DNA from 4 places in the Desulfosporomusa polytropa genome. Region 4 is predicted to be linked to each of the others. Evidence: riboswitches for the same ligand, from Rfam matches in the RefSeq annotation. Region 4 holds a riboswitch; each other region holds the start of a gene.
What was found. Region 4 has a riboswitch for cobalamin ahead of ACZ449_RS08435 (ABC transporter substrate-binding protein). Riboswitches for the same ligand answer to the same signal wherever they lie in the genome.
Positions count from the first base shown of each region.

Region 1 (6,114 bases), 2.3 Mb from region 4:
GTGGGGTTGTTCTTAAAAACGGACGTTTTTTCGATTGGTTCAGCAAAGTGTTGCGGCCAATGACTTCACTGGGTAAATTGCCGGAAGCTTTAGGCCCATTTTTTATTTTATGTTTACTGAACAGGTATGCGGCTAATGCTATGCTGGCAGAGTTTGGGCGTAACGCTGTTGTAAATAAAAATGGCATCATTGCTGTTTATCTGATGGGTTCGTTGCCTACCGGCATCTATTTCACTATCTTTTATTTCAGTCCAGCTTTGATCGCCGGGTTGGGCTGGAAACTGGGTATGGCATTTATGGCGATAAACATTGGCATGAGTACTCTTGTAACAGTAATTGGCATCTTATGGAATCGCATTAACTTCCGACAAGATGACGCCAGCCATTCGGAACATCAGCAGGCATTTTCCAGTGCGACAGCCGATAAGATCGATCTGGTAGCTGCGGCTAGGACGGCCTTTTGGCAATTTTGGGATATAGCTGTAGTTTTTGTGCCGGTTACGTTTGTTTTCGCGCTGTTTATGCATACAGATAATATTAACGGGATTCTGTCAGGTGTTGCCCCTGTTTTACACAAGGTCAATTTGACTGCAGCCGGAGTTTTGGTCATTTTGGCGGGTATACCTACGATGATTGCGGCCATAGGTGTTGCCGGAACGCTGCTACAAAACGGTGCACTGGTGGCAGAGGAGATAATCTTTACGCTTTTGGTGGCGTCCTTTTTTCATAATATATATGATGCTGTATCTCGCGTATTACCAACAAATCTTTCAATATTTGGCGTCAAGTTGGGAGTTATTGTTACTGTAGTGGGTACTGTCGTCTATCTTGCAATGGTGGTGCTGGCCGCCAGCCTCGCTTTGTAAGCGTGAGTTACCTGATGGTGAATGTTGTGAAATAATCATTGACGTTCTATGTCGACCAATGATATGGTTGGAAAAATATAGAATATTATATTCTCTAACAGACAACTGAATATATTGAGTTAGGTGCCCATTTGGGCTTAATAGGGAAGACCGGTTAAAAGCCGGCGCGGTCCCGCCACTGTAACGGGGAGCAAGCTTAAGGTATACCACTGGGACAACAGTCTTGGGAAGGTTTAAGCAAGCCATGATCCGAAGCCAGGAGAACTGCCTATCTGACAATCACCGTTTTCACCCACGTGGTATGGGGAGGGGATTACAGTTAAGTGCTATATGCGTATTTTACTGAATTCACTCCTGGTTTTACACCAGGAGTTTTTTATTTCACTTTGCTGTATCACTCCCTGCTTTTTATGGCAGGGAGTTTATTTTTTACTAGAGGAGATGGTGCTTTGAATCGAAAAGAGATTGTACATCGCTTGGTACAAATGGTGATTGCTCTTATCGGTGTGAGCTTTCTAACATTTTGCCTGATGTATCTGTCGCCGGGAGATCCGGTAGAGATGCTGCTGGAGGTAGGCGATACCATTGTTTCGGAGGAAACGATTGCGGAGACGCGGGTACAGCTGGGCTTGGATCAGCCTTTTCATATACAGTATATCCGCTGGTTTACTGGTGTCTTGCAAGGGGATATGGGTATGTCGTACTCGGCGAAGATGCCGGTAGTTGAGCGCCTTTGGCAGTGCCTGCCGGGAACGTTGGTGCTAGCAGGCTCGGCTCTGGTGATGATGCTCCTGATTTCAGTACCTTGCGGGATTCTTTCCGCCGTGTATAGAAACCGCACGGTTGATTATCTGATCCGCGGAATTTCATTTTTAGGCGTATCCATGCCGAGCTTTTGGGTAGGACTCATCCTCTTGTATGTTTTGGGGCTGAAGCTGAGGCTTTTTCCGGTTGCAGGCGGTGTAGTGTCGCTGGACCGGATGGTGCTTCCAGCGCTTACGCTGGCCATTGCGATGGCGGCCAAATACACGCGGCAGGTGCGTACGGCGGTTTTGGAGGAACTGGGGCAGGAGTATATCATTGGTGCACGTTCGCGGGGATTTCCCATGCGGAAGATTCTCTGGCGGCATGTGCTGTCAAATGCCTGTTTGCCGCTCATTACGTTGCTGGGACTGTCGATTGGCTGGCTGTTGGGCGGCGTGGCTGTTATTGAGATGGTCTTTTCCTGGCCGGGACTCGGCAAGATGGCCGTACACGCCATTGAGATGCGTGATTATCCTTTAGTACAGGGCTTTGTCCTCTGGATTGCTGTTTTGTATATGGGGATTAATCTGCTTGTCGATATTTCCTATACCTATCTTGATCCGCGGCTGCGGAAAGGAGGACGCTGAGTGACGTTTTTGACAAAGGACAAGTTCTTGTTCGGGCTGTATACGTTTTTAGTTCTGTTGATTGCCGGTTTTGCGCTATTCGCGCCATGGTTGGCGCCTTATGACCCATATGATGCGGTGATGCGGCAGTCGCTGCAGGCGCCGTCGGCGGAGCATTTATTCGGTACGGATAAGCTCGGGCGCGACTGCTTGTCGCGCATTCTTTACGGGACGCAGACCTCACTGATGATGACGCTGTCGCTGGTAGTTATTATTGCGGGGGTCGGAACGTCTGTCGGTGTGGTTTCAGGCTACTCGGGCGGCAAGGTGGATACGGTGCTTATGCGTATGGTGGATATGATGCTTGCCTTTCCGGGTATCGTGCTGGCTATTGCCATTGCCGGCATGCTGGGCGGCAATATACTGAATACGATTTTGGCGCTGGCGGCAGTGAGCTGGACTAAATATGCGCGCTTGGGACGCAGCCTTACGCTGAAGCAGCGCGAACGTGATTTTATCGCGGCGGCCGTAACCACTGGGACAAGACCGCTACATATTCTATGGCGCCATATTTTACCGAATATCCTGCCGACTATTGTCGTGACGGCTGCCATGGATATCGGTACGATGATTATGGAACTGGCAGGCTTGTCCTTTTTGGGCTTTGGTGCACAGCCGCCGACACCGGAATGGGGCCTAATGCTCAATGAAGGAAGGCAGCATATCCAGACGGCTCCCTGGCTGATGCTGTATCCGGGGGCTGCGATCTTGATAGTCGTAGCAATTTTTAACCTTTGGGGCGACAGCCTGCGCGACATCATGGACCCACAGCGGACAAACTGAGTGAACTCGTTTCAGCAGAGCTGAAACATCGGGGGTTCAGGTGGAGAGTCTACTCCACCTGAACTGACGCCGCCTGTAGAGGCGGGAGTCTTGACTCAGCGATTAAGATAAACATATGGGAAGGGATGAGGTTTATGAAAAAATTGGGGAAAATTATTTGCGTGCTGCTTACTATTTGTATGGCAGCGGTCTTTATGACGGGCTGCGGCGGCAGTAGTAAAAAGGAAACAGACAAGAAGACACTGAGAATTGGTGTGACAAATTTTGCAGATTCACTGGAACCGACAGAAAATTATTTTGGCTGGGTAGTTATGCGTTATGGTATAGGGGAAAGCCTTACAAAATTTGATGAGAAGATGAATGTAACACCCTGGCTGGCTGAAAGCTGGCAGATCAGTGCTGACCACATGACCTGGACCTTCAAGATCAGAGACGGGGTGAAATTCTCGAACGGAAAACCGCTGGATGCAGCAGCTGTCAAGGCTTCGCTGGAAAGAGCCTTTGCCAAGAATAAACGCGCAATGACATTTTTTAAGTATAAGGACATGACGGCTGACGGTCAAACACTTGTGATCCGTACGGAAAAGCCGGAGCCGAATATGCCGGGATTCTTAGCCGACCCGCTCTTTTTGATTGTCGATGTATCGGCTGAGGCGGGACGTAATTTTGCCAAGGAAGGTCCCATTTGCACCGGTCCTTATATGTGTAATTCCTTCGTCAAGGATAAAGCGGTTCTGGTAAAAAACCTTTATTACTGGGACGGGGAAGTGCCCTATGAAGCAGTTGAAATCCCGTCCATTGACGATCCGAACACACGGGCAATGGCGCTGCAGTCCGGCGAGGTGGACATGGCGGTTAACATTGCAGCTGGTGACATAAACCTCTTTAACGACACTGCTAAGTTCCATGTCGACAGAATTTCCTCGCTGCGCACAGTACTGGCACGGATTAATCAAAAGGGCGTCCTGGGCGATCCGAAGGTTCGCGCGGCTTTCATCAGCGCCTGCGACAGAAAGGTATATAATGAGGTTATTTTGAAAGGAACCTTTATCGAAGGCAAGGCCCCTGTACCGCCGTCGATGGATTACGGCTTCGACCAGCTCAGGGACCCGAACAGCTACAATGTCGAGCAGGCTAAACAGCTTTTGGCAGAAGCAGGCTGGAAGGATGTGGACGGCGACGGCATACTGGAAAAGGACGGCAAGAAGCTTACTGTGGATTTTGTAGTGTACAACAGCCGCGCGGAACTGCCGATTTATGCGGAGGCCGTACAGTCGGATGCGAAAAAGGTTGGTTTTGATGTAAAAATCAAATCGGTGGACTATAACTTGATTGATAAAATGGGGATTAACGGCGAGTATGGCCTTTTGATTTCGAACATAACAACGGCCAATACCGGCGATCCGGAAATTTTCTTAAACTGGTACTGGCGAACGAATAACAACGGTGATAATCCGCAGAACGGCTCCGGCTACAGCAATCTTGCCCTGGATGCGAAGTTTGCGCAGCTTTCCACAGAGTTCGACCGACAAAAACGGCGCCAGCTCATCATTGATATTCAGCAGCTTATCCTGAACGATGGCGCGGCTCTGTTCCTGGGGTATCCGGAAACCAACATCATCAGCGCAACTTCGATCGAAGGCGCGAAGATGTATCCGTCCGATTATTACTGGCTGACCCACAAGATTAGACCGGCAAAAAAATAACATCACGTGAAGGAGATCTGAGATGTTACTAGAGGTATCGGAGCTTTCGGTATCCTACGCCGAATATGAAATCGTCCGAAATGTGAATTTGTCGCTCGATGAAGGCGAGATCCTTGCGATTGTGGGAGAAAGCGGCAGCGGCAAGACAACAGTTATTCGCGCAATCCTTGGCTGCCTGCCACATGAGGGCCGTGTGAGCGGCGGGATAATTCTCTTTGAAGGCAAAAATATATTGGAGAATACGTCTGCCGAGTGGCGCCGTCTCTGTGGCACAAAGGCTGCCATGGTTTTTCAGGACAGCGGCAATATGCTGGACCCTATCCGGCGTATCGGCAGCCAATTCGTAGAGTATATCCGCGAGCATTCGCCGCTGACGAAAAGGGAAGCAGCCAAGGCAGCAGAGGACATGCTCAGGAAGATGCACTTGCCCAATCCGGACAATATTATGAAGAGCTATCCGTTTGAACTGAGCGGCGGCATGCGCCAGCGGGTCGGCGTGGCCATGGCCATGTTCTTTAAACCGCGCCTGCTGCTGGCGGATGAGCCGACCTCGGCCCTGGATGTGACGACGCAGGCGCAAGTGGTAAAGGAAATGATGGAGATCTGCCAAAAGGATAAAACGGCAATCGTCATTGTTACACATAATATCGGTGTGGCAGCCTATATGTCGGATAAGCTGATCGTCATGCAAGCAGGAAAAATCGTAGAGTCTGGCAGAACGGATGATGTTATCGCTCGGCCGCAGTCGGCGTATACAAAAGAGCTTTTAGATGCCGTACCGCAGGTCGGAGGGAAAAGATATGTCGGCTGAAATGGAAAAAATTCTGGAAATCGAGCATGTTGTAAAGCGTTTCCCGGTCTCTGACGGGCGCATGCTGACAGCTTGCGATGACGTATCGCTGTCGCTGTATCAGGGAGAAACACTTGGTGTTGTTGGTGAAAGCGGCTGCGGCAAGAGCACGCTTGTAAAACTGATCCTGCAGCTGTATCCGCCGACGAGCGGGGCGATCTGCTACCGGGGCGAGGATCTTACGCAGCTTAAGGGAGAGCGTATGCGGCAGAGCCGGCGACATATCCAGATGGTGTTTCAGGATCCGACGCAGGCTTTCAATCCGAAGATGAAGACCAAAGACATCCTTTGCGAGCCGTTGCGCAATTTCAATATGATAAAAGACAGCGAGTCCGGGAAAAAGGTCGGAGAACTTTTGCGCATGGTTGAGTTGCCGGAAGATTTTGCCGACCGCTATCCCGGCAATATGAGCGGCGGGCAGCGCCAGCGCATCGGGATTGCCCGTTCGTTGGCGCTTGAGCCGGAAATCCTCGTTTGTG
Region 1 covers NZ_AP042400.1:4,773,175-4,779,288, forward strand. The annotation lists gene ACZ449_RS23970 (hypothetical protein) at 1-866, shown strand, start outside; cobalamin riboswitch at 971-1,152, shown strand; gene nikB (nickel ABC transporter permease) at 1,277-2,257, shown strand; gene nikC (nickel transporter permease) at 2,267-3,079, shown strand; gene ACZ449_RS23985 (ABC transporter substrate-binding protein) at 3,214-4,785, shown strand; gene ACZ449_RS23990 (ABC transporter ATP-binding protein) at 4,808-5,596, shown strand; gene ACZ449_RS23995 (ABC transporter ATP-binding protein) at 5,586-6,114, shown strand, end outside.
Region 1: another riboswitch for cobalamin. It lies ahead of nikB (nickel ABC transporter permease); the one in region 4 lies ahead of ACZ449_RS08435 (ABC transporter substrate-binding protein).

Region 2 (18,471 bases), 1.9 Mb from region 4:
ATACTCAATGTATTCATCGATCTTATTCTGAACTTCAGTAAAGCTTTGGCACTCTTTTATATTAATTTCATCCTTCATATGTCCAAAGAATGACTCCATTGATGCGTTATCCAAACAGTTGCCCTTCCTAGACATGGACTGTTTTATCAATAATTCTTTCACCCTGCACTGAAATTCAGGATGTGTATAATGAAATCCCTGATCCGAGTGTATAATTGCGTCAGGGTGGATGTTTCCGCCCAAAGTTTCCTGTAATCGGTCCAGCGTTTTCATCACAAGACCCATTTCGAGAGAAGTCGATAGATGGTAAGCCAAAATTTCTCTTGTTGATCCGTCTTTAATGACCGATAAGTAAGCCTTACGCCCCTCGGCGTAATATAGATAGGTAATATCGGTTAACATGACCTTTTGCGGCTCGTGGTGATCAAACTTGCGCTTTAGCAGATTACATACCGTTTTATGAGGTTGAGTTGCCTTTGCCATTTTTCGATACGGATTCTTCCGTCTCACCACCGTAACCAATTGGAACCTTCGCATAATACGCAAAATCTTCTTGTGATTCATAAGAATTGCGTACTCTCTTTCTAGATTCATCTTTATCGTGCGCCAGCCACCCTTTCTTTTAGTAGCAATAAATATTTCTTCAATCAGTTTATAATCATTTCTGTCATGCTCTTCTCTCTGGTATCGACTAGGTGCTGCCTTCAGCCAGGCATAGAACCCGCTACGGCTAACTTGTGCTATCTCACATAAGTAACTAATCATACGATACTTCGGATACTTTCGTATGACTCGATATATGATTTGGAACTTTTCTGCAGCATTTAACGCCTTCTTTCTTTCTCCCGTATCTTTTTTAACAATTCATTTTCTGCCTCAAGAAAATAAATTTTGGCCTCGGCCTTTTTTAACTTATCTTCAATGGACGACTCTCTGCCTGTTAAACGGATACCTTTTGAACTTCGTCCCGCTTCTCTCAGACCTTGCTCACCACGCTGTTTGAAAATGATACGCCATCTTTTGATACAGACAAATGGTTTATCGTCTCCTATTAGTTGAAGATTGAAGCCATTGTCAATAAAAATTTGTCTAGGCTTCTTTCCAGATAAGTATTCTTTGACCGCTCTAATTTTAAAATCGGAATGATACGAGATATAGCGGTCAGTTACTTTCTCTACATTGGGGTTTCTCAGAAGGATGTGTTGATCCGATTCGCTATAGAATATATTACTCACTAAAATTCCGCCTCCGGTAATTAATAATTTCATTATATACATTTATTCGTTCTATGAACATACAAAAACCCCGATACGGACTTTATAATAGTGTCCATTATCGGGGTACCGGTTCACGTAGCGAGTTTACGGATTTTAGGAATATCGCCTGGCTTTTCAGCTTTTGGAGGCTTTGGGCCTAGACCTTTTGTTACTTTTGTGGCAATGACAAAAGTAAAACCCCTCTCTTCGTATTCCATTGATTGAACTTTAAGCCAAAGGAACGCGTTAGCGGTTTTCTTTAAGCCTATAAAATTGATTGGTAGATATCTTCGATATCTTGTTGTGAGCCCTGGCGGGGGTTGGTTTGGCAGCAGACATCCTTAAGCGCATTTTCTGCCAACAAAGGTATGTCTTCCGGTTTAAAGCCTCGTAGTTCCGATAGTCTGGCTGGCAGGCCCAAATCTTTATTAAGCTGCTGCACTTGGGCGACAAATTCGTTGGCGCTTGCCTCTGATGACTGGTTGGTAGTATTGATTCCGGCAGCGCGGGCAAGATCAGCATATTTAGTAATGGCGGCTGGCAGGTTATATTTCATGACAGCAGGTAATAAAATAGCATTGCACAGGCCATGGGGCAGATTGTAAAAGCCGCCCAGTTGGTGAGCGAGAGCATGTACATAGCCAAGACTGGCATTATTAAAGGCAATGCCAGCTAGGTATTCCGCGAAAACCATGGCTTCTCTAGATTTTAAGTCGCTGCCATTGTTATAGGCAGTACATAAGCTACCGGCAATTAACTCAACCGCCTTTACTGCTTTGCAATCAGTTACCGGACTGGCATTTGTCGATACATAAGCTTCGATGGCATGGGTTAAGGCATCCATGCCGGTAGCTGCAGTGAGACCAGGTGGCATGCCCAGCATGAGTTCGGCGTCGCTTACCGCAATGATAGGGGTAACATGCCAATCGTTAATGGTCATTTTTACGTGTCGTTTCTCATCAGTAATAACGCAAAACCGCGTGAGTTCACTGCCTGTTCCGGCTGTCGTATTTATGGCAATAAGCGGTGCAGCTCGTTTTTTGGATTGGTTCAAGCCCTCGTAGTTGGCAATTTCACCGTCATTGGTAGCTAAAAGAGCGATGGCTTTAGCGCAGTCATGAGGGGAGCCGCCGCCAAACGATATCAAGAAATCACAGCCATTATCCCTAAGTAATTTTAAACCATAATTTACTTGGTCGACTGTTGGGTTAGGCGAAACGTCCTTATATATGATATAAAAAATCCCCTCAGTAGTAAGTAAGCTCAGAAGTTTGTCAATCAGTCCAGTATCGACAAGAATTTTGTCGCTGACAATTAGAGCTTTTCTAAACATCATTGGTTTTATATAGGCGACAATTCGTTCCATACAGCCTGTACCTAAGATGCTAATAGGTGTCATAAAATATTCATGGATCTTTTCCATAAGACGATAGCCTCCTTATACATCGGTTCACCAAAGAGTAGCATTGTTTTATAGTTTGTGCAAGGATATAGCGGCGTAATCGAGAAACGTTAGCAAAAAAACAACAAATCATAACAAGGGATAACTATCTCGTTTTACGTAAAAACTATAAAATAGAACTTTTTGGACTAAATATTTCAACATTTTGCGAATCGTGCATAGGCTAACAGGAGAACAGGTTTACCTGTAGAATACGATAAATATAGAAATTAAAATTTAATAAATTTCCACCATACAGGTGCCTCTTAGTAAGTTAAGAGGAGAATAGGGAAGCTCGGAAGGATTGAAAAATCCTTAAACGACGCGGTCGCGCCACTGTAATCGGGGAAGAATACTTTTATTATGCCACCGGCAATCGGGAAGGCGAGGGTATTCTTATGATCCGTAAGCCAGGAGACCTGCCTGTTTTGGCTGTTATTTACCTCCGCGCCAGAGGTAGTACCAGAAGGACAGGATTTATGAAAACCATAACCCTGGCCCTTTTGGGCTAGGGTTTATTTTATTATTGGCGCAAAACATGAAAATTGGAGGCGTAAACGTGAATTATCAGGCAAAAGTAAACAATTTAGTTGATGGTGCAGCAAAACCAGTAAACAGCCTAGGCTTATTAGAGAAAATATTCAAAAAAATGTTATTGGCTTGGGGTACGATGCATCCAGAAATCAAACCCTATCACTTGATTTTTGCTGCTGATAATGGTGTTATTGAAGAAGGAGTGGCGACTTGCCCAGAGGAAATCACCTACCTTCAGGCGCAAAATATGGTAGACGGGCGAGCTACTATTAGTTGTTTTTGTCAAGCCAATAATGTGCCCTATTCTGTCATTGATATCGGAATAAATAATAAAAAGATAGCAGGTATTAACCGCAGAGTTGTTGCTGGTACAAAAAACTTTATGAAAGAGGAAGCCATGACGCTGGCTGAATTTGAACAGGCATGGCGTGTAGGGGAAGAGATGGCTGGCTATGCCATTGATACGCAAGGTGCAAACTTAGTTTCCTTTGGCGAAATGGGAATTGGCAATACCACTACCTCCTCAGCCGTTTTGCATGCCATGACCGGAATCTTACCTGAATTTGTTGTAGGGTATGGCGCTAGTGGACCAGTCAATGAGATTGTTAAAAGAAAATGTGTTGTAGTAGCTAAAGGCGTTGAACGCCATCGGGAAAGCTTCCGTAGTATTGAAGATATTTTGCGTTGTGTTGGGGGCCTGGACATTGTTGCTATATGTGCGGCTATGATTGAGTGTGCAAAACGCAAAACCCCCTTTGTCATCGACGGTTTTATTACTGCCGTCGCCTTTGCCTGTGCTTCTAGGATTAATAAGAAGGTAGAACATTGTGGGTTACCCTCGCATATGTCCAAAGAGCCGGGTATGTCTTATGCGATGCTGTTAGGCAACATATTAGCTGATGATATACCTATCAGGGCCAATATGGGGTTGGGCGAGGGAACTGGCGCGATATTGATGGTTGCCATGCTTAAAACCATGACCTATACTATGTATAATATGGCAAAGCTTTCGGATTTTAATTTAAGTACACCAGAACCGCAGCAAGTGGCAGGTATGTAGTGAATTATATAGGGAGACATATGTATGTATACACTGTTGATTGCCGACGACGAACAATTAGAACGGCAGGCTTTACGGTTTATCATTGAACGTAATTGTCCAGAAGTGCGCATTATCGCTGAAACCGGGGATGGCAGAAGTGCTGTAGCTATTACTGCAGCTGAAAAACCGGACATTGTGCTTATGGACATTCGTATGCCAGAGATTAGCGGGCTGGATGCGGCTCGTGCCATCAGGGCAACGTTGCCTGACACAACCATTATCATGTTGACGGCCTTTGATGAATTTAACTATGCTAAAGAAGCTCTTTCATTGGGTGCAGCAGAGTATTTGTTAAAGCCGCTGCGACCTAAAGACTTATTGCAGACGTTAACGGCTGTTGTAGAAAAAATCCATCGGAGAAAGTGCAAAGAGCAGGAAGAAGTTGAACTCAAAAAAAATCTCGATCAGGCTATGCCGTTTATCAAGAATTCATTTATCCATGACGTGATTTCCGGCAAGGTTACTGATTTAACCAACTTTCGGGATCGGGCTGGTTTCTTGGGGATCAAGGCTGATTCTGGTGTGATTTTGGTAGCTAATATTGATAATTTTAAACAGCTTACCCGCAGGGCATCCGAACTGGAAAAACAGGTGGTTAAGCAGCAGGTATATCAGCATGTTTGCGAAATCGCTGGCAAAGAAATACTGGTGGTACCTTTTGGCGGCGATGAAATCATTATTTTTATCGGCTATGAAGGTGATATCGACCCAGGGCAAGTCGAACAGCAAGTCCGGGAGTTGGCCGGAAAAATCAGGGATGATATAATTCAAGTAGGCATTAGCTTAACAATTGGCATTGGCCGTTATTATAACGACCCGCTGCAAATTCATAAATCATACCTTGAAGCGGTCAGTGCACAGCAACAAAAATTTTATATAGGCGATAATCAAATTATCCATATTGATGATGTGCCGCACCTAAACGTTGCTTCCTTTCGCTATCCCTTTAATTATGAACGCAATCTCCTAGATAAAGTTCGCTGTGGTGAACGGCAGCAAGCTAAGGAAATTTTGCGGCAGCTTTTACAGGAAGTCTTTACAGCCAAAGCCAGTATGGAGACGGTAAAGGCGTGTGTATTGGAACTACTGATTGTATTATCTAGAGCAGCTGTAGAAGGTGGGGCCAATCTCGAAAAATTAACGTTGCTCAATTTTAATTGTATCAATCATTTGATAAGCTGCACAGACAGGGAAGAGGTGCGGTGCTGGATTCTGGATTCACTGGATCAATTCATGGATAATATGCTAGAGAACCGCAGCAGTATGAACGTAAGACTAATAAATAAGGCTTGTGCTTATATAACAGAAAACTTCCATAAAAGTATTTCTTTAGATGAAGTTGCACAAACTGTCCATTTAAGCCCCTACTACTTCAGCCGCATTTTTAAAGCAGAACAGGGCTGTAACTTTGTTGAGTTTCTGACTAAGGTTAGAATTGACAAAGCGAAACTTATGCTGCAGAAGCCGGAAATGACAGTTGTTCGTGTGGCTGCTGAAGCTGGTTACCAAGATGCCAGTTATTTTTGCCGGGTATTTCGTCAGGAAGTGGGGGTTACACCCAATCAATACCGTACAAAGCTTAAGAATAGTAAACTAAGTTCTGAAGTCTTAAAAGGGTAGCAATAAATTTTTAGAATATAACGAAAAAATACTGTCATAATATAAATATCATATAGAACTTGAATACATACAAAAAAGACTGTGAGAAACAGTCTTTTTTTGTTTTCATTCGCAAAAACACCAAGATAGCACAAAGAAATACCATGAGATGAAAATAAGAGCTGCTTCTTGAAGAGTGGTTTATCCGGAATACAGGCAAATATGTCCTGTGGTTACGCAAGTTCGTCTCAAGGTAAACTTGCAAAAAAATCTAATTATTAAGAGGAGTCAAAAAGACAACAGAATTGTGAGGTAGGGGTCATGCTCCAAGAAAAGCCGAGAGTAGTACAGGAATATGTGCCTGGTAAACAGGTAACATTAGCGCATCTTATCGCCAACCCCAAAAAAGAACTGTGCGAAAAACTGGGTATTGTGGATAAGGGGGCCATTGGTATCTTGACAATTACTCCTTGTGAAGCAGCTATTATTGCAGCCGACGCAGCAACCAAAACAGCAGCAGTCCAAATTGGATTTATGGATCGCTTTACTGGTTCTGTAGTTATTACCGGCAATGTCTCGGCTGTTGAGGCAGCTTTAAAGCAAGTCGTCAACTTATTATCTGAGGGTTTGGGTTTTTCGACCGCCAAGCTGACAAGGTCGTAGCAGCATATGATTATGTTGGTCGGACCTGTAGGTGCAGGAAAAACATCATTAATTAATGCCCTTAATAATGACTGTAACAAGGCTGAAAAAACATCAAGCATCTGTTTTACTAACGGAGCCATCGATACACCTGGTGAATATGCGCAAATGCCGCGTTTTTACTCGGCTTTAGCCGTGACAGCTACTGAGGCCACGTTAGTTCTAATGGTTCAGGATGCCACAGATTGTCGTATCACACTCCCACCCGGGTTTACTGCCATGTTTCCGCGACCGGTAGTAGGAGTAGTCACAAAAATAGATGCCCCTGGGGCTGACCAGGAAAAAGCCAAAAACCGTCTTTTACAGGCAGGAATCAAAGAACCTTTTTTTTGTGTTTCTGCGTATACCGGAGCAGGTTTGGCTGAATTGACAGAATATCTCATGCGAAAGGAGGTGTAATTATGAGCGAAGCGTTAGGCATGATTGAAACAAAAGGTTTAGTAGGAGCCGTTGAGGCTGCTGATGCCATGGTAAAATCAGCTAATGTCATTTTAGTAGGTTATGAAAAAATTGGTTCCGGTTTAGTTACTGTGATGGTGCGTGGTGATGTTGGCGCCGTCAAAGCTGCGGTTGATGCAGGTGCTGCTGCTGCCAGAAATGTGGGAGAGGTAGTATCTGTTCATGTAATTCCCCGTCCGCATACTGATGTTGAGAAAATTCTTCCTACAGTTAAATAGCCATAATTTTGGAGGTGTAATTATATGCAAGACCAGTTGATCGAAAAGGTCATGGATGAAATTAAGAAACGTATGGAGACAGAAGCTCAGGCAGCTCCAGCCCAGGAAGCCGTGAAGGCAGCCTGCAACCCCGGTATTACCGAGTTTGTTGGTACTGCCATTGGTGATACGGTAGGTTTGGTTATTGCCAACGTTGATCCTATGTTACATGAAAAAATGAAACTTGATCCTAAGTATCATTCTATCGGTATTCTCGGTGCCCGTACTGGCGCCGGCCCGCATATTATGGCTGCTGATGAAGCAGTAAAAGCCACCAATACCGAAATCGTAACAATTGAGCTTGCCCGTGATACCAAAGGTGGCGCAGGTCATGGTTGCCTGATTATTTTCGGGGCTGAAGAAGTATCTGATGCTCGTCGGGCCATAGAAGTGGCTTTAAAAGAACTTGACCGTACTTTCGGTGATGTATATGGTAACGATGCCGGTCATCTTGAGCTTCAATATACGGCCCGCGCCAGCTATGCGATTAATAAAGCCTTTGGCGCACCTATCGGTAAATCCTTTGGCCTAATTGTAGGTGCACCTGCTGCTATCGGTGTTTTAATGTCTGATGTCGCCGTAAAAACGGCCAGCGTTGAAGTTGTCGGTTATGCCAGCCCTGCTAGTGGCACTTCCTTCTCTAACGAGGTTATTCTTCAAATCACTGGTGACTCCGGTGCTGTACGTCAAGCGGTAATTAGTGCTAGAGAAGTAGGCAAAAAAGTATTAGAAGCTATGGCTGGTCCGGCTCCATCCACGACAAATCCATATATCTAAAAATACAGGGGGGAAATTGAGATGAAGAGATCAAAACGTTTTGAGGTGTTGGAAGCCCGCCCTGTAAATCAGGATGGTTTCGTAGTCGAGTGGCCGGAAGTTGGCCTGATGGCTATGGGCAGCCCCAACGATCCTAAACCCAGTATTAAGATTGAAAACGGTAAAGTAGTTGAAATGGACGGTATTCCTCGCGCCCAGTTCGACTTTATCGATCAATTTATCGCAGATTATGCTATTGACACTGGCATTGCTAATAAAGCAATGGCTATGTCTGATGTTGAAATTGCCAAAATGCTTGTTGATGTCAATGTATCCCGGGATGAACTTATTAAGATTATTCGTGGCTTGACGGCAGCAAAAATTGTTGCTGTACTTAACACCATGAATGTAGTAGAAATGATGATGGCTTTGCAAAAAATGCGGGCCCGGAAGATTCCTTCAAATCAATGCCATGTTACTAACCCGCAAGATAATCCAGCACTCATTGCTGCCGATGCTGCTGAAGCAGCATTACGCGGTTTCGATGAAATGGAAACAACAGTAGCTGTTGTTCGGTATGCACCGTTTAATGCTTTGTCCATATTAGTAGGTTCCCAAGTAGGTCGTGGTGGCGTACTTACTCAATGCGCTCTTGAGGAAGCAACCGAATTGCTCTTAGGCATGAGAGGCATCACTGCTTATGCCGAAACTATCTCGGTATATGGTACTGAAAACGTATTCGTAGATGGTGACGACACTCCTTGGTCCAAAGCCTTCCTGGCCTCGGCATATGCTTCACGCGGTCTTAAAATGCGCTTTACTTCCGGCACTGGTTCTGAAGTACAAATGGGTTATGCTGAAGGCAAATCGATGTTATACCTGGAAGTTCGCTGCATTATGCTGACTCGTGGCGCTGGGGTCCAAGGTCTCCAGAACGGTTCTGTAAGTTGTGTTGGCGTACCTGCCGCTGTTCCTTCCGGTATTCGCGCTATTCTTGGTGAAAACCTAACAGCTGCAATGCTTGACTTGGAAGTTGCTTCAAGTAATGACCAAACCTTTACCCATTCCGATATTCGCCGTACCGCCCGAACTCTGATGCAAATGTTGCCAGGCACTGACTTTATTTGTTCCGGTTACAGCGCAACTCCGAACTATGATAACATGTTTGCCGGTTCCAACTGGGATGTTGATGACTATGATGACTGGAATATTCTCCAACGCGACCTTATGATTGATGGCGGTCTCAAGCCGGTATCTGAAGAAGACGTTATTGCTATCCGTAGTAAAGCGGCTAAAGCTATTCAGGCAGTATTTAATGAGTTTGGTTTCCCGGCTATTACTGATGCCGAAGTGGAAGCTGTTACTTATTGCCATGGCACCAAAGAAATCATTAAACGGAATGTTGTTGAAGACCTGAAGGCTGCCGAAGATATGATGAAACGTGGCATTACTGGTGTAGATGTCGTAAAAGCCCTTGCCAAATCCGGTTTTGCTGATGTTGCTGAAAATGCACTAGGTGTTCTTAAACAACGTATTTCTGGCGACTATCTCCATACCTCAGCAATTCTCGATAAAAATCTTAACGTTATTAGCGCTGTAAATAACAAAAACGACTACGCTGGGCCGGGAACAGGCTATCGCCTCAGCAAAGAACGTTGGGATGAAATTAAAGACATACGCCAGGCAATAAAACCGTCTGATTTTGACGTTTGATTTAGGAGAAAGGTGGATGGAAATGGAAATTAACGAACAATTGATTCGCGAAATAGTAGGGCAGGTTCTTGCCGGCATGGCGCAGCCTGGAGCTCCTAAAACAGCGGCCGCAGCAACCGGACGTCCCATGACCCTCGTGGAAAAAGGGGAAGCTCGTCCAGGTACCCGATCAGACGAAGTTATCATAGCTTTGGCTCCGGCCTTTGGCAAATATCAGAATAAAACTATCGTAAATGTACCCCATAGTGATGTACTCCGCGAAATGATTGCAGGCATTGAAGAAGAAGGCGTGCATGCAAGAGTAATCCGGGTTCTCAGAACCTCTGACGTAGCGTTTGCTGCTCATGACGCTACCAAGCTTAGTGGGTCAGGTATCTCTATTGGTATCCAATCCAGAGGCACTACGGTAATTCATCAAAAAGGTTTGCCGCCGCTGAGCAATCTCGAATTGTTCTCACAATCCCCATTACTCGATCTTGAGGCTTATCGGCAAATCGGTAAAAATGCCGCTCAATACGCGAAGGGTCAATCCCCTACCCCAGTACCAACTAGAAACGACCAAATGGCCCGGCCTAAATACCAGGCTATTGCAGCAGTACTTCATATTAAAGAAACTGAGCACGTAGTTCCCGGCGCTAAACCGGTCGAACTTGATGTGCAGTTTTAACTAGGCGGAGGTGAAAATAAATGTCAGAAAATAAAATGTTAGAAGATATCGTTCGTGAGGTATTAAAATCTATGGCTGGTGCTCCCGCTTCCCAAGCAACTACCTGTCAGGCTCCGGCATCAACTGGCCTTTGTCCTGAACGTGACTATCCGCTAGCTAGCAAGCGTCCCGAACTGTTAAGAACTCCTACAGGCAAAACATTGTCAGATATTACCTTAGATAAGATTATGAGCGGCGAGGTAAAATCCGAGGATGTTCGTATTACCCCGGAAACTCTTAGAATGCAGGCAGAGATTGCTGATGGCGTAGGCAGATACCAGTTTGGCGATAACCTGCGTCGTGCAGCTGAAATTGTTGCTATTCCGGATGATCGTGTTCTGGAAATTTATAATGCAATGCGTCCCTATCGTTCCACTAAACCAGAATTACTAGCTATTGCTGAAGAACTGGAAGTAAAATATAACGCAAAAATTAATGCCGCTTTAGTGAGAGAGTCCGCAGAAGTATACGAGCGCCGGAACCGTCTCAGAGCGGATTAAGGTGGGAATTTTCATGCCTATTATTGCAGGCGTGGATATAGGAAACTCCACAACTGAAGTGTGTTTGGCCCAAATTGAAGCAGGTCAAATAAAAAAATATGTAGCCAGCAGTATTATTAAGACAACAGGCATCAAAGGAACACTGGCTAATGTACCTGGTATTATTATCGCGCTGCAAGAGGCGGTAAGAACTGCTGGACTAAGCTTGAACGAGATAGGTCAAATACGGCTTAACGAAGCGACGCCGGTTATTGGTGATTTGGCTATGGAAACCATCACGGAAACCATTATCACCGAATCCACCATGATCGGGCATAACCCATCTACTCCCGGGGGAATTGGGTTAGGTGTTGGCATGACAATCACCTTTAGTCAGCTTGCCGGGAGTCAACCGGGGGCGAAAGTTATCTGTTTGATTCCGAAAGGCATTGATTTTGAAGATGCTGCGCGTGGCATTAATTCTGCCCTGAAGCGTGGTGTGGCCGTACAAGGTGCGATAGCACGGCAAGATGACGCTGTGCTTATCGCAAATCGGTTGAAGCAGGTAATACCTGTTGTTGATGAAGTTACTTTAATCGAAAAAGTTCCGGTGGGTATGCTGGCTGCTGTTGAGGTGGCTGAGGCTGGGCAGACGATTAAGACTTTATCTAATCCCTATGGAATTGCTACTGTATTTGATCTTACACCAGAAGAAACGAAAATGGTTGTACCCATTGCCAGAGCTTTGATTGGCAATCGCTCAGCCGTTGTTGTCCGTACTCCTGAGGGTGATGTAAAAGCTCGCTCCATTCCAGCTGGTTTCATTACTATCGTAGGGCAAAAGGGCAAAGCCGATATTGATGTCGAAGCAGGTGCAGCCGCTATCATGGAAGCCGTGGAACGAGTGCAGCCGGTTGTTGATGTACAAGGTGAAGCAGGTACTAATGTGAACGGTATGTTGGAAAGAGTGCGGCAGGTAATGGCTGAACTTACCACCCAGCCGCTAGCTGACATGAAAATCCAGGACATATTAGCTGTTGATACCTTTGTACCGCAAAAAGTACAAGGCGGTTTAGCCGGGGAATTTGCGCTGGAAGGTGCGGTAGCATTGGCTGCTATGGTTAAGACCAGTCGCTTGCCTATGCAGCAGATCGCCAACAAACTTCAGGCAGAACTGGGAGTAAGTGTCGTGATTGCTGGTGTTGAAGCCAACATGGCAATTCGCGGTGCCTTAACCACTCCAGGCACAGATACACCGCTGGCCATTTTAGATATGGGCGGTGGCTCTACCGATGCTGCCATCATTACCAGAGACTGTCAGACCCACTCCATTCATTTGGGTGGGGCTGGTGATATGGTAACCATGCTGATTAATTCCGAACTGGGACTCAATGATTTTGACCTGGCAGAAGATATAAAGAAGTATCCCTTGGCTAAGGTTGAAAGTTTATTTCATGTCCGGTTGGAAGATGGTACAGTAAAGTTTTATGATAAACATTTGCCGCCACATGTATTTGCCAGGGTAGTTATTTTAAAAGATGACGGTATGGTTCCGATACCTGTTGACCATGCGCTTGATCGAATCCGGCATGTACGGCGGGAAGCCAAGAAACGTGTTTTTGTTACCAATGCGCTCCGCTCCTTGAAGCGGGTTGCGCCTACTGGCAATATCCGGCACATTGAATTTGTCGTATTAGTCGGCGGTTCAGCTATGGACTTTGAAGTACCTGATATGGTAACAGATGCTTTAGCGGAATATGGTATCGTTTGTGGACGTGGTAATATACGCGGCAGCGAGGGACCTAGAAATGCTGTTGCTACAGGTCTGGTACTGTCTTATCTTGATAGTGAGGCGTGAGCTTATGCAGTCAGCTACAACACTAAATCGACCCAGCATAATTATTTGTACCTCTCCCGATCCAGCATGCGAAGCTAAGCTGCGAGAACTTCGAGCTGGAATGGAAGAAGAAGGCGTACCCTGTTCGCTCGTAGACGGCGGTTCGGCAGATGCCATAGCGCTTGCTTATAAGGGGGCGCAGGTTTCGCTGCTTGGAGTGGGCGTAGGTATTGCTCCAACTGCCATGTGTATCCATTATCAAAAATTGCCTGAAAACCAGCCGCTGTTTGTGCATGATGGTCAAAGTACTTTAGCTGAGTGGCGGTATTTCGGTTATAATGCCGCCAGGCTGGTAAAAGGGTTACCTTTTAAAGAAAATCCAATGGAAGAAGCTGCGGTTCCGGAAGATGCTACGGCCCAGCTTTACGAAAGTGTACGCGAGATTATTCTGAAAGTATTACAGGAAAGTGCTCAAGGCCATGGGGAGGTGAATACATGGTCAAAAATGCCTTAGGCCTGATTGAGGTAGTAGGTCTTGCAGCCGGTATGGAAGCGGCTGATGCTGCCGTGAAAGCAGCTAACGTGGAATTACTTGGCTATGAGCTTGCCAAAGGCGGTGGTTTAGTTGTTATTAAACTAAGCGGCGATGTAGGCGCTGTAAAAGCAGCTGTTGATGCAGGCGCAGCAGCGGCTGCAAAAGTAAACACAGTATATGCCAAACATGTCATACCGCGTCCGCACAATGAACTGGGCCAAATTATCATTAGTAAAGAGACTGTAGGACAAACGCCGGCCCCGAAGCTGACAGAAATTCGGCCAAGGATGGAAGAGGCTGCTCCGGCTGAGACTATAATTGAGGTGAAAGCGGACTCAGAGCCTGCTGATACGGCTAAGGAAAATACGAATATTCAAGTCGCGGAACCTGCGGAAGCGCCGCCGGCTGAAACGGAAAATCAGGCGCCTAGTAATCCGCCGGATGTTTGTAACTTGTGCGGAGATCCTGCATGTCCACGGAAAAAAGGCGATCCCAGAATCACCTGCATTCATTATGATAAGAACAAGGAGGATGAATAGTATGCGCGGAGAGGCATTAGGAATGGTTGAAACCAAAGGGTTAGTTGGCGCTATTGAAGCTGCTGATGCGATGGTAAAGGCCGCTAACGTAGCTTTGGTTGGATATGAGAAAATTGGTTCAGGATTAGTCACGGTTATGGTGCGCGGTGATGTTGGTGCTGTAAAAGCAGCTACTGACAGTGGCGCAGCTGCTGCCCAACGGGTGGGTGAACTGATATCTGTACACGTTATTCCCCGTCCTCACACAGATATTGAGAAGATTCTTCCCAAGTCAGAATAAGTAAAATAAAAGCGAGATCGCCACGCGTCGTACCTCAGTCGAGCATTTGCGTCCCACGTTCGACACTAGGCACGTCAGGTGCCGTCGTCGCAATGCCCATAAGTAATTTGGGTCATTTGCGAGGAACAGCGTGGCAATCTCGCTTTCTTAGAAAAAGTTATAGCAACTTGGTCATCGGATTAAACGGGGTGAGCTGATGGAACAAAAACTACTCGAACAGATTATAAGTCAAGTATTGGCTGCTATGCCTGAATTAAATCAGTCGGCAAAGACAGAGCAAGGTATACCAGTTGGTGTATCCAACCGTCACATCCACCTCTCTGCCGAGCATATGGAAGCCTTATTTGGTAGTGGATATACTCTTACTAAGGATAAAGATTTAAAACAAATTAATGAATTTGCTGCCAAGGAGACTGTTACCTTGGTAGGTCCCAAAGGCGTTATGCGTGGCGTAAGGGTGCTAGGGCCGATACGCAAATCAACTCAAATTGAAATATCCCGGACAGACGGATTTGCTCTGGGAGTAGCACCACCCTTGCGGGATTCTGGTAACATTCAAGGGTCACCCGGCATTGTTGTTGTAGGTCCTAAAGGTGCGGTTAATCTTGCCGAAGGCGTCATTTGTGCAACCCGGCATATTCACATGGAGCAAACCGATGCACAGCGGTTTCATGTAGCTGACGGTGACCGTGTCACTGTTAAAGTCAGTGGTTCCCGGGGTGGAAGTTTTGATGATGTTTTAGTACGGGTAAATCCTAATTTCCGACTGGAATTTCACATTGACACAGATGAAGCCAATGCCGTATTTCTGAAAAACGGCGATATGATCACTCTGTGTAAATAGGGGAGAACTAGTGTGGACAATGAAAAACTTGTGGAGTTAGTTATCACTGAGGTATTGCGTCGGCTCAAACAAGCGCAGAGCGAAAAACTTGTGCAAACGACCGGTTCACGGCATAAGGCATTGGCTATTTTCACGGGCGGCAGCATTGGACTTGAACCAAGCCTGGAGGAGCTTAGAGCTCTGCAGAATATCGGCGTAGAACTTACTATTGTGCTTTCGCTGACAGCAGAAACGATTGTAGGGGAGAAATGGATAAAAGAGAAACTGGGTAATGACGTCCGTGTTATTACTACCCAATCCCCTTATCCAGGTAACTATTTGCGTATGGCCGATATTGTATTGGTCCCGGTATTAACCCAAAACACAGCGGCAAAATTGGCGCATACTCTAGCTGATACCATGGTGTGTACGTTGATAATGCAGGCGTTGATGCTGGGTAAACCTGTAATAGCGGCAGCAAATGCAGCTGATCCGCAGGATAGTTGGCGGATACAAAAAAATATGAATCAAACACCGCCGGTGCTGTACGAAGCACTGAAAAATAATCTAAAAAAAATTGCCACCTATGGCATTGAACTTACTTCTGTAACAAATTTGGCGGCTGCGGCCCAAAAGGTGTTAAACAAAGAAGTTAGCGTTGATCTGCCAGCTGCTACGGCAAGAACCGCTAAAAAACAGGTACTGGATGCTGCTTTTCTTAGACATGCTGCACAGAGCGGGGAGAAGATCGTTCGTGTTGCCCAAGGTACCATTATCACTCCGCTGGCACGCGATGTTGCTAGAGAATGTAATGTAGATATCATTTGGGAGTAAGGTAGACCTGGGAAGCGATATTGAACCGCACTCTAGCAGAAGGAAAGGAAGAGTGAATATGTGGGTAGGTAAAATAATTGGCACACTTGTGGCTACACCTAAGGATGACAGCTTAACAGGCTGCAAACTGCTCATTGTTCAACCAACACGCTTTGGTACTGGTGCGCCAGGTAAGCCTATCGTAGCGGTAGACACAATTGGCGCCGGTACAGGTGAAACCGTACTTGTTGTTGATGGCAGTTCTGCGCGCCACGTGACCGGCAATCCGCATTCGGCAGTTGATGCAGCCATCGTTGGAATTATTGATAGTATCGAGATAAAGCGAGACTTGCTTGAGGAAGAGTGTTAACTCGAACTGAAGCTTAGCCGAGCCTATCCAGGGACTTAGGTGCTCTTAAATCCCGCTCAGAAGCGGGAGTCTTAGAGCAACTTGGTCATCGGATAAAACAAGATTTACTCGAGGAGTAATGTACCATGAAAGTGTATACCAAAACAGGTGATGAAGGAAAAACCAGTCTTCTGAGCAAAGAACGGGTATTTAAAGATAGTGACCGGGTAAACGCTTACGGTACTGTAGATGAAGCCAATGCCGCTATGGGCTTGGCAAAATCGCTGACCGACAAACAATGGGCGATTGATATTATCCATGCGATTCAAAAGGAATTAATTTTATTGAATGCTGATTTGGCTACCGACAATGCAGCCGATACTAGCGAGTATCGCATTACTCCCCAACATGTAGAGCGATTAGAGAAAATCATTGACAAGCTGGAGCTGCAGCGGATTCCGCAAAAGTATTTTGTTACGCCAGGGGAAACACAAACAAGCGCTGCGCTTGATTTGGCGCGGACTATTGTCCGGCGCGCTGAAAGATGTATTGTCAGACTTAGACGTACAGAAACTGTGAATACACCTGTGGCCCTGTATTTAAACCGTCTATCTGATCTGTTATTTGTTCTGGCAAGGTGTGTTGAGCAGGAAGATCTGATTACGAAGGTAAGCCAAATTGTAATGCAAGTTCTTCAAGGAACACCACAACAAGTTGATGGGGGGAAGAACGATATGTTGGAAAAGGCGAAAAAAATGATTGCTGCAGCTGAAAAGAAGGCAATTGAAATTAATGTACCGATGGTAATTGCCGTAGTGGATGCTGGCGGCAACCTTGTGGCTCAGGAACGAATGGATAATGCTTTACTGGCCAGTGTTTCTATCGCTTTGAACAAAGCATATACGGCAGTTGCACTTAAGATGTCTACCGAGCAGGCGGCAGCGGTATCCCAGCCAGGGCAAAGTCTATATGGAATCAACACTACTGATGGTTGTCGCATGGTCATATTCGGCGGCGGCATACCCATCTGGGATAACGGTGTTTTAGTTGGCGGAATTGGTGTAAGCGGCGGAGCAGTCGAGGAAGATATGTCTGTAGCCAAAGCCGGTCTGGCAGCCTTTTAAGATAAGGCTGTAAGGACGGAAGGAGGAAAATGAATGACAATTGATCAAAGTTTAGTTGCAAAAATTACAGCAGAAGTAATGTCCAGGGTTCAGGAATATAAAGCAGGTACTGTCGATAATGGCGGTATTTATGCAACTATGGATGAGGCTATAGTTGCAGCTCGTGATGCTTATAAACAGTTAAAAAAATTGTCTATTGCCCAAAGGGAAGAACTCATCCAGGCTATGCGTAAGGTTGCCCGTGAAAATGCAGAAATATGGGCTGAGATGGCCGTCAAGGAATCTGGCATGGGCCGGGTTACTGATAAAATCATCAAACATCATCTGGTTGCTGACAAGACTCCAGGTACGGAAGGACTTGCAACTGAAGCATGGTCTGGTGACAAAGGGTTAACATTGATTGAGATGGGACCTTATGGCGTCATTGGATCGATTACACCAACAACAAACCCGGCAGCAACCGTTATTTGTAACGCGATTGGCATGATTGCAGCCGGTAATGCGGTTGTCTTTAGTCCTCATCCTACTGCCAAAAATACATCCCTAACAGTAATCAGACAGCTAAATGAAGGCATTGTTAAAGCTGGTGGTCCGGCCAATCTATTAACCGCAGTTGTTGAACCATCGCTGGAAGCAACCAATGTTATGATGAAACATCCGTACATCAACATGCTTGTGGCTACTGGCGGCCCTGGTGTAGTAAAGTCTGTTTTGTCTTCTGGTAAAAAAGCTATTGGTGCCGGTGCCGGCAATCCGCCGGCCGTTGTTGATGAAACTGCCGATATTGAAAAAGCGGCCAGGGACATTATTGCCGGTTGTTCATTTGATAATAACCTGCCATGTATTGCTGAAAAAGAAGTTATTGTTGTCGGCTGTGTAGCTGATAAGTTGATATCCTACATGCAGCGGTATGGGGCTTATCTCATTTCCGGTCAAGATATTGACAAGTTAGCTAACGTCATTTTGACTGAAAAAGAAGAATTAGTTGCTGCCGGTTGTACCGAAAAACCCAAAAAGAGCTACGGAGTTAATAAGAAGTATGTCGGTAAAGATGCTAAGTACATTTTAAGCCAAATTGGTATTAATGTACCTGATAGTGTTAAAGCCGTCATTTGTGAAGCGCCGGCTGACCATCCATTTGTTGTTGAAGAATTGATGATGCCGGTA
Region 2 covers NZ_AP042400.1:3,270,467-3,288,937, reverse strand. The annotation lists partial or broken gene ACZ449_RS17195 (IS3 family transposase) at 1-1,235, opposite strand, end outside; gene ACZ449_RS17190 (iron-containing alcohol dehydrogenase) at 1,522-2,679, opposite strand; cobalamin riboswitch at 2,938-3,138, shown strand; gene ACZ449_RS17185 (nicotinate-nucleotide--dimethylbenzimidazole phosphoribosyltransferase) at 3,257-4,291, shown strand; gene ACZ449_RS17180 (response regulator transcription factor) at 4,316-5,953, shown strand; gene eutS (ethanolamine utilization microcompartment protein EutS) at 6,254-6,595, shown strand; gene ACZ449_RS17170 (EutP/PduV family microcompartment system protein) at 6,602-7,033, shown strand; gene pduA (propanediol utilization microcompartment protein PduA) at 7,033-7,311, shown strand; gene pduB (propanediol utilization microcompartment protein PduB) at 7,336-8,127, shown strand; gene ACZ449_RS17155 (propanediol/glycerol family dehydratase large subunit) at 8,149-9,819, shown strand; gene ACZ449_RS17150 (propanediol/glycerol family dehydratase medium subunit) at 9,836-10,486, shown strand; gene ACZ449_RS17145 (diol dehydratase small subunit) at 10,507-11,025, shown strand; gene ACZ449_RS17140 (diol dehydratase reactivase subunit alpha) at 11,039-12,862, shown strand; gene ACZ449_RS17135 (glycerol dehydratase reactivase beta/small subunit family protein) at 12,867-13,355, shown strand; gene ACZ449_RS17130 (BMC domain-containing protein) at 13,337-13,915, shown strand; gene eutM (ethanolamine utilization microcompartment protein EutM) at 13,917-14,195, shown strand; gene pduL (phosphate propanoyltransferase) at 14,392-15,039, shown strand; gene ACZ449_RS17115 (flavoprotein) at 15,052-15,852, shown strand; gene ACZ449_RS17110 (EutN/CcmL family microcompartment protein) at 15,911-16,201, shown strand; gene ACZ449_RS17105 (cob(I)yrinic acid a,c-diamide adenosyltransferase) at 16,327-17,304, shown strand; gene ACZ449_RS17100 (aldehyde dehydrogenase family protein) at 17,338-18,471, shown strand, end outside.
Region 2: another riboswitch for cobalamin. It lies ahead of ACZ449_RS17185 (nicotinate-nucleotide--dimethylbenzimidazole phosphoribosyltransferase); the one in region 4 lies ahead of ACZ449_RS08435 (ABC transporter substrate-binding protein).

Region 3 (2,333 bases), 100 kb from region 4:
TTAAACTATTAAAACTCCCAACCGTTTAAAGTTGGGAGTTTTAAACAGTAAATGAACCGTTCTTCCCTATTAAGCCCTTACGTCACCTATCTCAAATATATTTAATTTTCTTCTATAAAAAAATTGTGTCTAATTAATAACCGGAATGGCCGGACGCTCTTTGCTTCTTTCGATATAAGCCCCTGCAATAGCATCTTTTACATGTTGTACATAGATATCTTGAATGCCAACATTTTCACCGAGTCCATGAATATAAGTTTCTACCTTGAATCCAGCGGCGATCAACTGCGATTTAAAGGATTCCTTATCGTCACCAGCCATATCGTTGTTTGCATGATCACCTGCAACCAACATAATTGGCATTAAAGTAACTTTTTTAATTTTATTGTCTTTTAATTCCTTAATCACATTTTCAATGGTAGGATAACCCTCTACTGTAAATACAAAAACATTTTTTAAACCCGCATCCTGAATTTTCATTTGAAGGGCTGCATAGGCTGTATTAGAGGGATTTACGCCACCATGACCCATCAGGGCAATTGCTTCACCTTTTCCTAATTTAGGAAATTGAGTTTGCATTGCTTTAATGGCAATCAAATAATCATCCGGTTTTTCCCCCTCTTGTCCCGTATAGTACAGGACCGGGCGACCAACGGAAATTTTATCAAAGGATTTCTTATAATTGTCAACTACATGCATGAGCTTTGCATATTCATCCCCTGCTTCCATATGCAGCGGTTGAATAATAATTTCTTTATAGCCATCAGCTTTCAATTTATCAAGTGCCTGTTTTTCTGTATCGAAGTGCAATCCATCACGATCAGCTAATCGTTTAATAATAATACGAGAGGTAAAAGCGTGGCGAACTTCATAATCGGGGAAAGCAGCTTTAATTTTATCTTCAACCGCTTCTGTTGTAATTTTACGTGTATCTGCAAAAGTAGTGCCAAAACTTACAACCAAAATTGCTTTTTTCCCTGCTGCGGCTTCGGCAGCATAGGTTGTTTGTCCAATAGTAAGGACACCAAAACATACTGTCATCAAGAATAAAGTCATCATAAACCAAATGCTTCTTTTCAAAATTCTTCACTCCTTATTTAGTACAAGTTATTTAGTAGAAATTTACAGAGAACTTAATTCACCTCCCTATTTTCGTGAAATAATAAGTGAACTCGTTTCAGCAGAGCTGAAACATCGGGGGTTCAGGTGGAGAGTCTACTCCATCTGAACTGACGCCGCCTGTAGAGGCGGGAGTCTTGACTCAGCGATTAAGATAAACCTAACTCTTTCGTTATTTGATTTTATTTATATCATAATAGAATTGTAAAAAGTAAGGGCCAAAAATGACCCGCGCAAAAAAGCGCAATGTTCAAAAGGAATGTGGTTAAGAAAAATGGCATTAAATATTAAAACTCTCAACCGGTAAAAGTTGAGAGTTTTAAGCAGTAGAGTAAATACAAAACTCCTGGTGTACAAACCAGGAGTGAATTAGCTCAGAACGCCAAAAGCGCCTACTGTAATCCCCTCCCCATACCTCGTGGGTAACAAACGGTGATTGTCAAATAGGCAGTTCTCCTGACTCCGGATCTTTGCTTGCTTAAACCTTCCCAAGACTATCATCCCAGTGGTATATCTTAAGCTTGCTCCCCGTTACAGTGGCGGGACCGCGCCGGCATTTAACCGGTCTTCCCTATTAAGCCCTTAAGGCACCTATCTCGTACATATTCAGTTTTCTTCGATAAAATTAGCATAACACCGTAGGAAGCGATTGTCAATCCATAATATGCTTTCAATTTGAAACATTAGCAATATGTAAAACCATGGTACACATCCCCCTATTTTTACTTTTACCTGGGTCTGCAATCATTTAGGTCATAATAGAATTAAAAAAATAAGGGCCAAAAATGGCCCGCGCCAACGGCGCAATGTTCGAAAAGAGCGTTTGAGAAAAATGGCATTAAATATTAAAACTCTCAACCAGTAAAAGTTGGAAGTAATAACCAATACGTAGAAGCTAATAGTAACTAAGTCCCTGGATAAGTTCGGCTAAACTTCAGATAGGGTTACCCCCTACCTGAAGCTAAGACTCACTTTATATCATAATAGAATTGTAAAAAGAAAGGGTCAAACTGACCCGCGCCAACGGCGCAATGTTCAAAAGGAGCGTTTGAGAAAAATGGTACTAAATATTAAAACTCTCAACCGGTAAAAGTTGAGAGTAATAAACAGTAAAGCAAATAGAAAACTCCTGGCGTATAAACCAGGAGAAAATTAATCAGCTACGCTTTAAAAGCATTTACTGTAATCCCCTCCCCATACCTCGTGGGTAACAA
Region 3 covers NZ_AP042400.1:1,304,805-1,307,137, reverse strand. The annotation lists gene ACZ449_RS08090 (sirohydrochlorin cobaltochelatase) at 130-1,080, opposite strand; cobalamin riboswitch at 1,549-1,729, opposite strand.
Region 3: another riboswitch for cobalamin. It lies ahead of ACZ449_RS08090 (sirohydrochlorin cobaltochelatase); the one in region 4 lies ahead of ACZ449_RS08435 (ABC transporter substrate-binding protein).

Region 4 (5,999 bases):
GTCATATAGTCAGTATTGTCTTCATTCTTTTTCCAAACAAACTGATCTTTTATATCCATATGATAGACTGCTAATTTCAAAGACTGATTTTTATCAATTATCTTTTTTAGCCCCATTTCATAATTCCAACCTTGTTGGGGTTTTAAGCTGTTGAAATCAGCATCTTGTTTTGAAAAATATTGGTTTAGCGCTGGCATTTGAAAGGACTTGCCGATATTAGTATACCAGGAAGTATTGTCATTTATTTTATAAAGTGTCTGGATTTGTGGCAAAAAGACATTTTCGGTTGTCGCATAATCATCAATAAAATGCCCCCGCAAGCCTAGTGTTGTACTAAACTTAGGATTAACAGCATAGGTATAGGACCCATATACAGCGAGACTATTGCGTAAAGCATTTTTACGAATAGCCGCAGCGTCAGTAGAAGGGTCATTATAATGCTCTTGCGCTAACGTAACTCCGGCAATCAAAGTGTCAAGGTCATTTCTCAACTGCCATGTTTTTTGAGTATCCCAATTTAGACCATACATGTTATATCGTTCACTAATAGCCCACTTTCCGGTTGAATAGGTATATTTATCACCAAATGAATATCTTTTGTTAAAAGATAGAACAGACTTAACATTATTGTTTTTATTATCATAGATTAGATTTAGATTATTACGTATATCATCATATTTATACAACATGTAGCTCGAACCGTTCACATTGAACCGCGGACGATTGGTTTGCAGATTGGTATAAGACCAGTTAAAGGTCAAGTCATCATTTAGCTGGGTTGTATAATAAAAACTGTCCTTAGTGCCTTTATATAAGCCATAAGGCTGAATTGCAGCATTAGTTGATTTATTAGTGATATTATCTCTTGAAGTCCTGTCAACCGCAGCAATATATTCTCGTTTGAGATAAATAGCGCTGTTACCAAGTTCTGAGCTTACAGACCAGTTTTTATTATAGTTGCCACCTGAGATACCCACAGTACTTTGCTGCTTGCTCCCCGGTTTTTTGGTGATAATGTTTACTACACCGGCTAACGCTTCCGATCCATATAGTGTAGAACCTGCGCCCTTAATAATTTCAATTTTCTCGACCGCTTCCAGTGGAATTCCACCAGACCCGTTATAATTCAATAAATTGATCGGGGCACCGTTGACCAAAACCAATGTTCCCTTATCAAGACCACGGACCATCGTTCTGCTGGGAGACATACCATAGTCAGTACCTGTCGGTCCATAGGACATGCTGTTAAAGCCAATGGTATGTTCTAACGCGTCAAAAACATTTACAGCGCCAGTTTCTTTTAGTTCTTGAGCAGTAATTACTGTTACTGACGCTGGTGTATCCAGATCTCTGGTTTCACTGCGTTGGGCCGTAACAACCACCGAATCTAATGTAAATTTATCTGTATCATCGGTTGTTGCCGCCCAAACACTACTTGCAGGAAAGTATACGCTGTTAGCAAGTAACATTCCTAAGCAAACCTTTTTCCATAAATTTGACTTGGCAAGATTTTTTTTCTTCAATGGAAAAACTCCTCTCAAAAATTTAATAAATTACCCTTTATCACTAACCTAACTTAACTATTGGTTGTGCATTCTTCGTAACAAATACAAAAAGTATGGAACTCCTAAAATTGCCGTCATAATGCCTACGCGTATTTCGGATGGACACAGCAATATCCGTCCCAGTGTATCGCAAATCAGTAAAAACATGCCGCCGGCCAATGCGCTAAAGGGTAACAGGATACGGTGATCCGGCCCCACAAGCATGCGAGCGATATGTGGAATTACCAAGCCAACAAACCCGATATTGCCACTGACACATACCGCCGTAGCCGTGGTCATGGAAGCAACTAGCAATAAAAGTACTCTAATGGGAACAATCGCCATCCCAACAGCTCTAGCCTCTGTTTCACCAAGGACGAGAGTGTTAAGCTGGCGTGCTAACAATAACAGCACGCTAATACCTATGCTAATAGGCCAAAAAGCTAGGTAAACATGCTCCCAACGCCTAAAGTCAAGACCACCAACCATCCAGAATAGATATTGCTGCATTTTTTGTTCGTTGATATAGGTTAAGATACCAGAATTTATTGCTCCTAAAATCATACTTACGGCAACGCCTGCCAACAAAAGTGCCATCACCGGAATCTTTCCTTGCCGTATTACCAGAAACACAGTAATACTGACAGCCACTATCGCACCGATAAAAGCGCAAAGCGGCATGTAAAAAAGATTCAAAAAGCCACTTCCTGAAGCAATGGCAATCATAGCACCGGTAGCCGCGCCACTTGATACACCGATAATACCCGGATCTGCTAAATAGTTTCCAAAAACACCTTGCATGACTGCACCAGAAACAGCCAGCGCCGCACCTACCAGGAGACCCACCAACGTTCGTGGCATACGTATTTGCCAAAGAATAGCTTGTTGCTCTAATGTAAAATCGTCCGCGCTGAATCCAGGCAGATACAGTTGGTAACCTACTACAGCAATAGTTCCAGTTAAGGAAATATCCACCTGTCCAAGAGTAAGAGATAAAATTATTACAAGAAAAAAGTATACCAACAATACAATAATTTTTCTCTGATTCCGTCTATATAGATTCCGCATGATGACCTTCTTTATGTAAAATTAAAAAAGCTCCGGATAGGCTGTTTTGGCAAACACCTCAATACTTTCAACAACATGCTGTGAGGCTACATAGCGATACCGGTCAGAAACAAGTTTTACTTGATTATTGCGGACTGCGGCAACATTCTCCAAAGCCGGGTCAGTAATAATTTGCTGCCGGTAGGTATCAACATCACTTCGTCTGTCATAATTCCATGTTGGTAACATAAATATATCAGGATTTACGGCAATAATTTGCTCTTTGGAAAGACGATTTTCTCCTTGATCTATCCCTTCCTGGAGAGCACCGTTACGCAAATGGGCATATCTAAATATATCTGCTAACAGATTATTTTTACTGCCGATAACACCGATAAAGTCAAAGGCCATACAACATTTGTTTTTATCTGGTGTAACTGGGGCTAGTTTTTTTTCAAGCTGTCGCAAGCGTTCCTCCATTTGGTCAATGATAATTTGACCTTTGGTCTCTTCGCCCACCACTTGAGCAATATTCCTTACTTTTTGTTTTACTTCTGCCACAGTTTTGGGGCTTTTGGAAATATATACAGGAATTCCAACTTCGCGCAGTGTTTGTACCGCTTCCGGGCGCAGGTTGGAGGCCGCTGCTATAATCAGATCTGGTTTGAGTGCAATGAGCGCTTCGGCATAGGGTACGGCCCTTTGGGTCACTTTGGCAGCTTGTTCAGAGGTAATAAAAGTTATTCCCGGGTCATCGGCCCAGCGGCTAAAAGCAAGGATTCTTTCCATTGTAACAAGCTCCACCAACATCTCATCTGAACTATACGCAAGCGACACGATACGTTTTGGCTTGTCTGCCAGCAGCATGGTATATCCACTATCATCTGTTACAACATAACCACCTTGGTAGTTTAACGGTTTGTCGCTAGCCTGTCTGACCGGGCAACCGGAAAGTAATAAACACAGCACACTAATACTGAACAAACACACTAACTTCTTCCTGCTTAGGCTGCTTGTTAGCCTCATTTATTCACCTAACACCTCCTTTCAGTAAATGATCTGTCTAAGTAAAAGACGCCGATCATAATCGACTCACAACTATTAAGGTGTTTATAAGAATGTTACTAAATAAGAAACTCCCGGCTACCATGGCAGCCGGGAGAATTTCTACAGCATAAAACCAAATAAAAGCTCCTGGTCTATGACCAGGAGTAAATTCAGCAAAGCAACATAGCTTACTTGGATTAACTCCAAGCAAAGCAGACGCAACTGTAATCTCCTCCCCATCACGCGTGGGTAAAACGGCGATCTTTAGACAGGCAGTTCTCCTGGCTCTGGATCATAGCTCGCCCAAACCTTCCCAAGATTTTCATCCCAGTGGTATTCCTCGGGTTTACTCCCCATTACAGTGGCGGGACCGCGCCGGTGTTACACCGGTCTTCCCTATTAAGCCCCTAAGGGCACCTGACTCAACTATATTCATCTGCAGCTAATTTTATCACTTTTTGCCAGGTAGTGTCAAATAACTTGTTGTAGGACTCACTTCCATTACAGCGGCTGAACTACGCCACCTTTCATAATCTGGTGCAACTTTCGCTGCTCAGAGCCCACTTCTTGAAATAGTTATTATGTAATTTTGGATAAAATTCCTTATTTCCCAGTATTTAGAAGAAATATTCCATACCGATGCGAATATTTCTTCCTGGGGAACTCCACCATTGTTCATTTGGGGTCGTACTCCAATTGTACCGAGCATTAGAATGCTCCGCATAGAATTTATCAAAGATATTATTCACTTTCACAAATGCTTTAATATCTTTGTTTACTTGATAATTCAAACCAATATCCCATAACCAGTAGGTAGTTGCCGGAAAGAAATTATCCACAGCATCAGCCGTTTGGGGGCCAAGTCTATCTATTATGCCTTTTCCTACAAGAGAAACATCCCATTTACCGGCAGTGTAATCAGCGCCAATATTCCATGCACCTTTCGGAACATATCCATCCACATTTGCCGCTCTTTGTGCTGTTGCATCTACATTTGTATGCACATACCCAACATAAGCACTCAGTGCCTTGGAAAATTGCTTCCGCAATTGAATATCCCAGCCATCTGACTTTTCGTCTCCAACATTTGTATACTTAGGCGCAACATAGCCGATCCTATCTTTAGAGTCCCGTTTAAAAACATGCGCTGAAGCAACAAAAGTATCATCAATTCTATGGTTAATACCAATTTCAGAAGTATGTCCGGTTTCCGGCTTAATATTAGGATTACCATATTTTACACTATATAAATTGGTTGGGGAAGGCGGAATAAAATACTCGCTATACCCTACATACATATTGGTTTTATTGTTAAATTTATATCCTAAGTTAACACTTGGAGTAGTGTGATTACCAAAGCCGGAGTTATCATCATAACGTACGCCGCCAGTTAATTTCCATTGATTGGTAATATTCCATTGATCTTGCAGATAAAGTGCGCGATTCGTTAATTTTTTGTCATTAAAAGAAATTACTTTGTCTTCAGTGAATTCAAATCCAGTTGTTAAGACATGAATATTTTTAAAGCTTTTTGTAAACTGATCAGAAATTCTTGTTGTTTTAACTTTTGTTGCATATAGGCTACCACTATCTTGCTGATATAAATCATCATACATATTAGTGCTAATTGAAAATTGATTGGTGGTACTGTCGTCAAAGCGAGTATTATAAATCAATTTTCCATTATAATTATCTGTTCTACCAGATTTAAATCGTTTATCCCACAAAGACATAAATTTATAATCAGCTTTATAAGTATCATATGTTAAGGTCAAATCTGATTTATCGCCAAACTCTTTTGTAAGTTTAAAGCTTGTCGTATCGGCATTCAAAGCTGTCGGTGTCGTAACTCCTTTGCCATCTTTAAAGTCGCCCAGCAAATTCTTTTGTGCAAAAACCCGCCAGGACCAGTCATCTTGACGGCCTTCATTCATAAATGAATAAGTTTCGGCACTGTAGCTTCCACCTTCCACCTTTAATTTAGATTTGTTTCCATCTACTTTTTTGGTAATAATATTGATAACCCCGCCTTTGGCGTCAGATCCGTACAAGGTAGAAGCAGAACCTTTCAACACTTCAATTCGTTCAATATTATCTAAGTTGTTAAACATGGTTGCAGAGAACTTTGCACCTGCGGAATTAACTTTTACACCATCAACTAAAACAACAACTTCTTCCGCACCATTAATTCTTAGTCCATTACTGCTATTATACCCAGCCAAACTGTAGTTGCTAATACTAACACCTGGCACTTCTCTCAATGCATCTGATAAATTTGTATAATGCTTTTTTTCTATGTCTTTACTTGTAATAACAGTAATATTGGCATTCGCATCAAATTCTTTTACTGGTGTTTTCGTT
Region 4 covers NZ_AP042400.1:1,403,780-1,409,778, reverse strand. The annotation lists gene ACZ449_RS08445 (TonB-dependent receptor plug domain-containing protein) at 1-1,523, opposite strand, end outside; gene ACZ449_RS08440 (FecCD family ABC transporter permease) at 1,581-2,612, opposite strand; gene ACZ449_RS08435 (ABC transporter substrate-binding protein) at 2,634-3,617, opposite strand; cobalamin riboswitch at 3,893-4,074, opposite strand; gene ACZ449_RS08430 (TonB-dependent receptor plug domain-containing protein) at 4,256-5,999, opposite strand, start outside.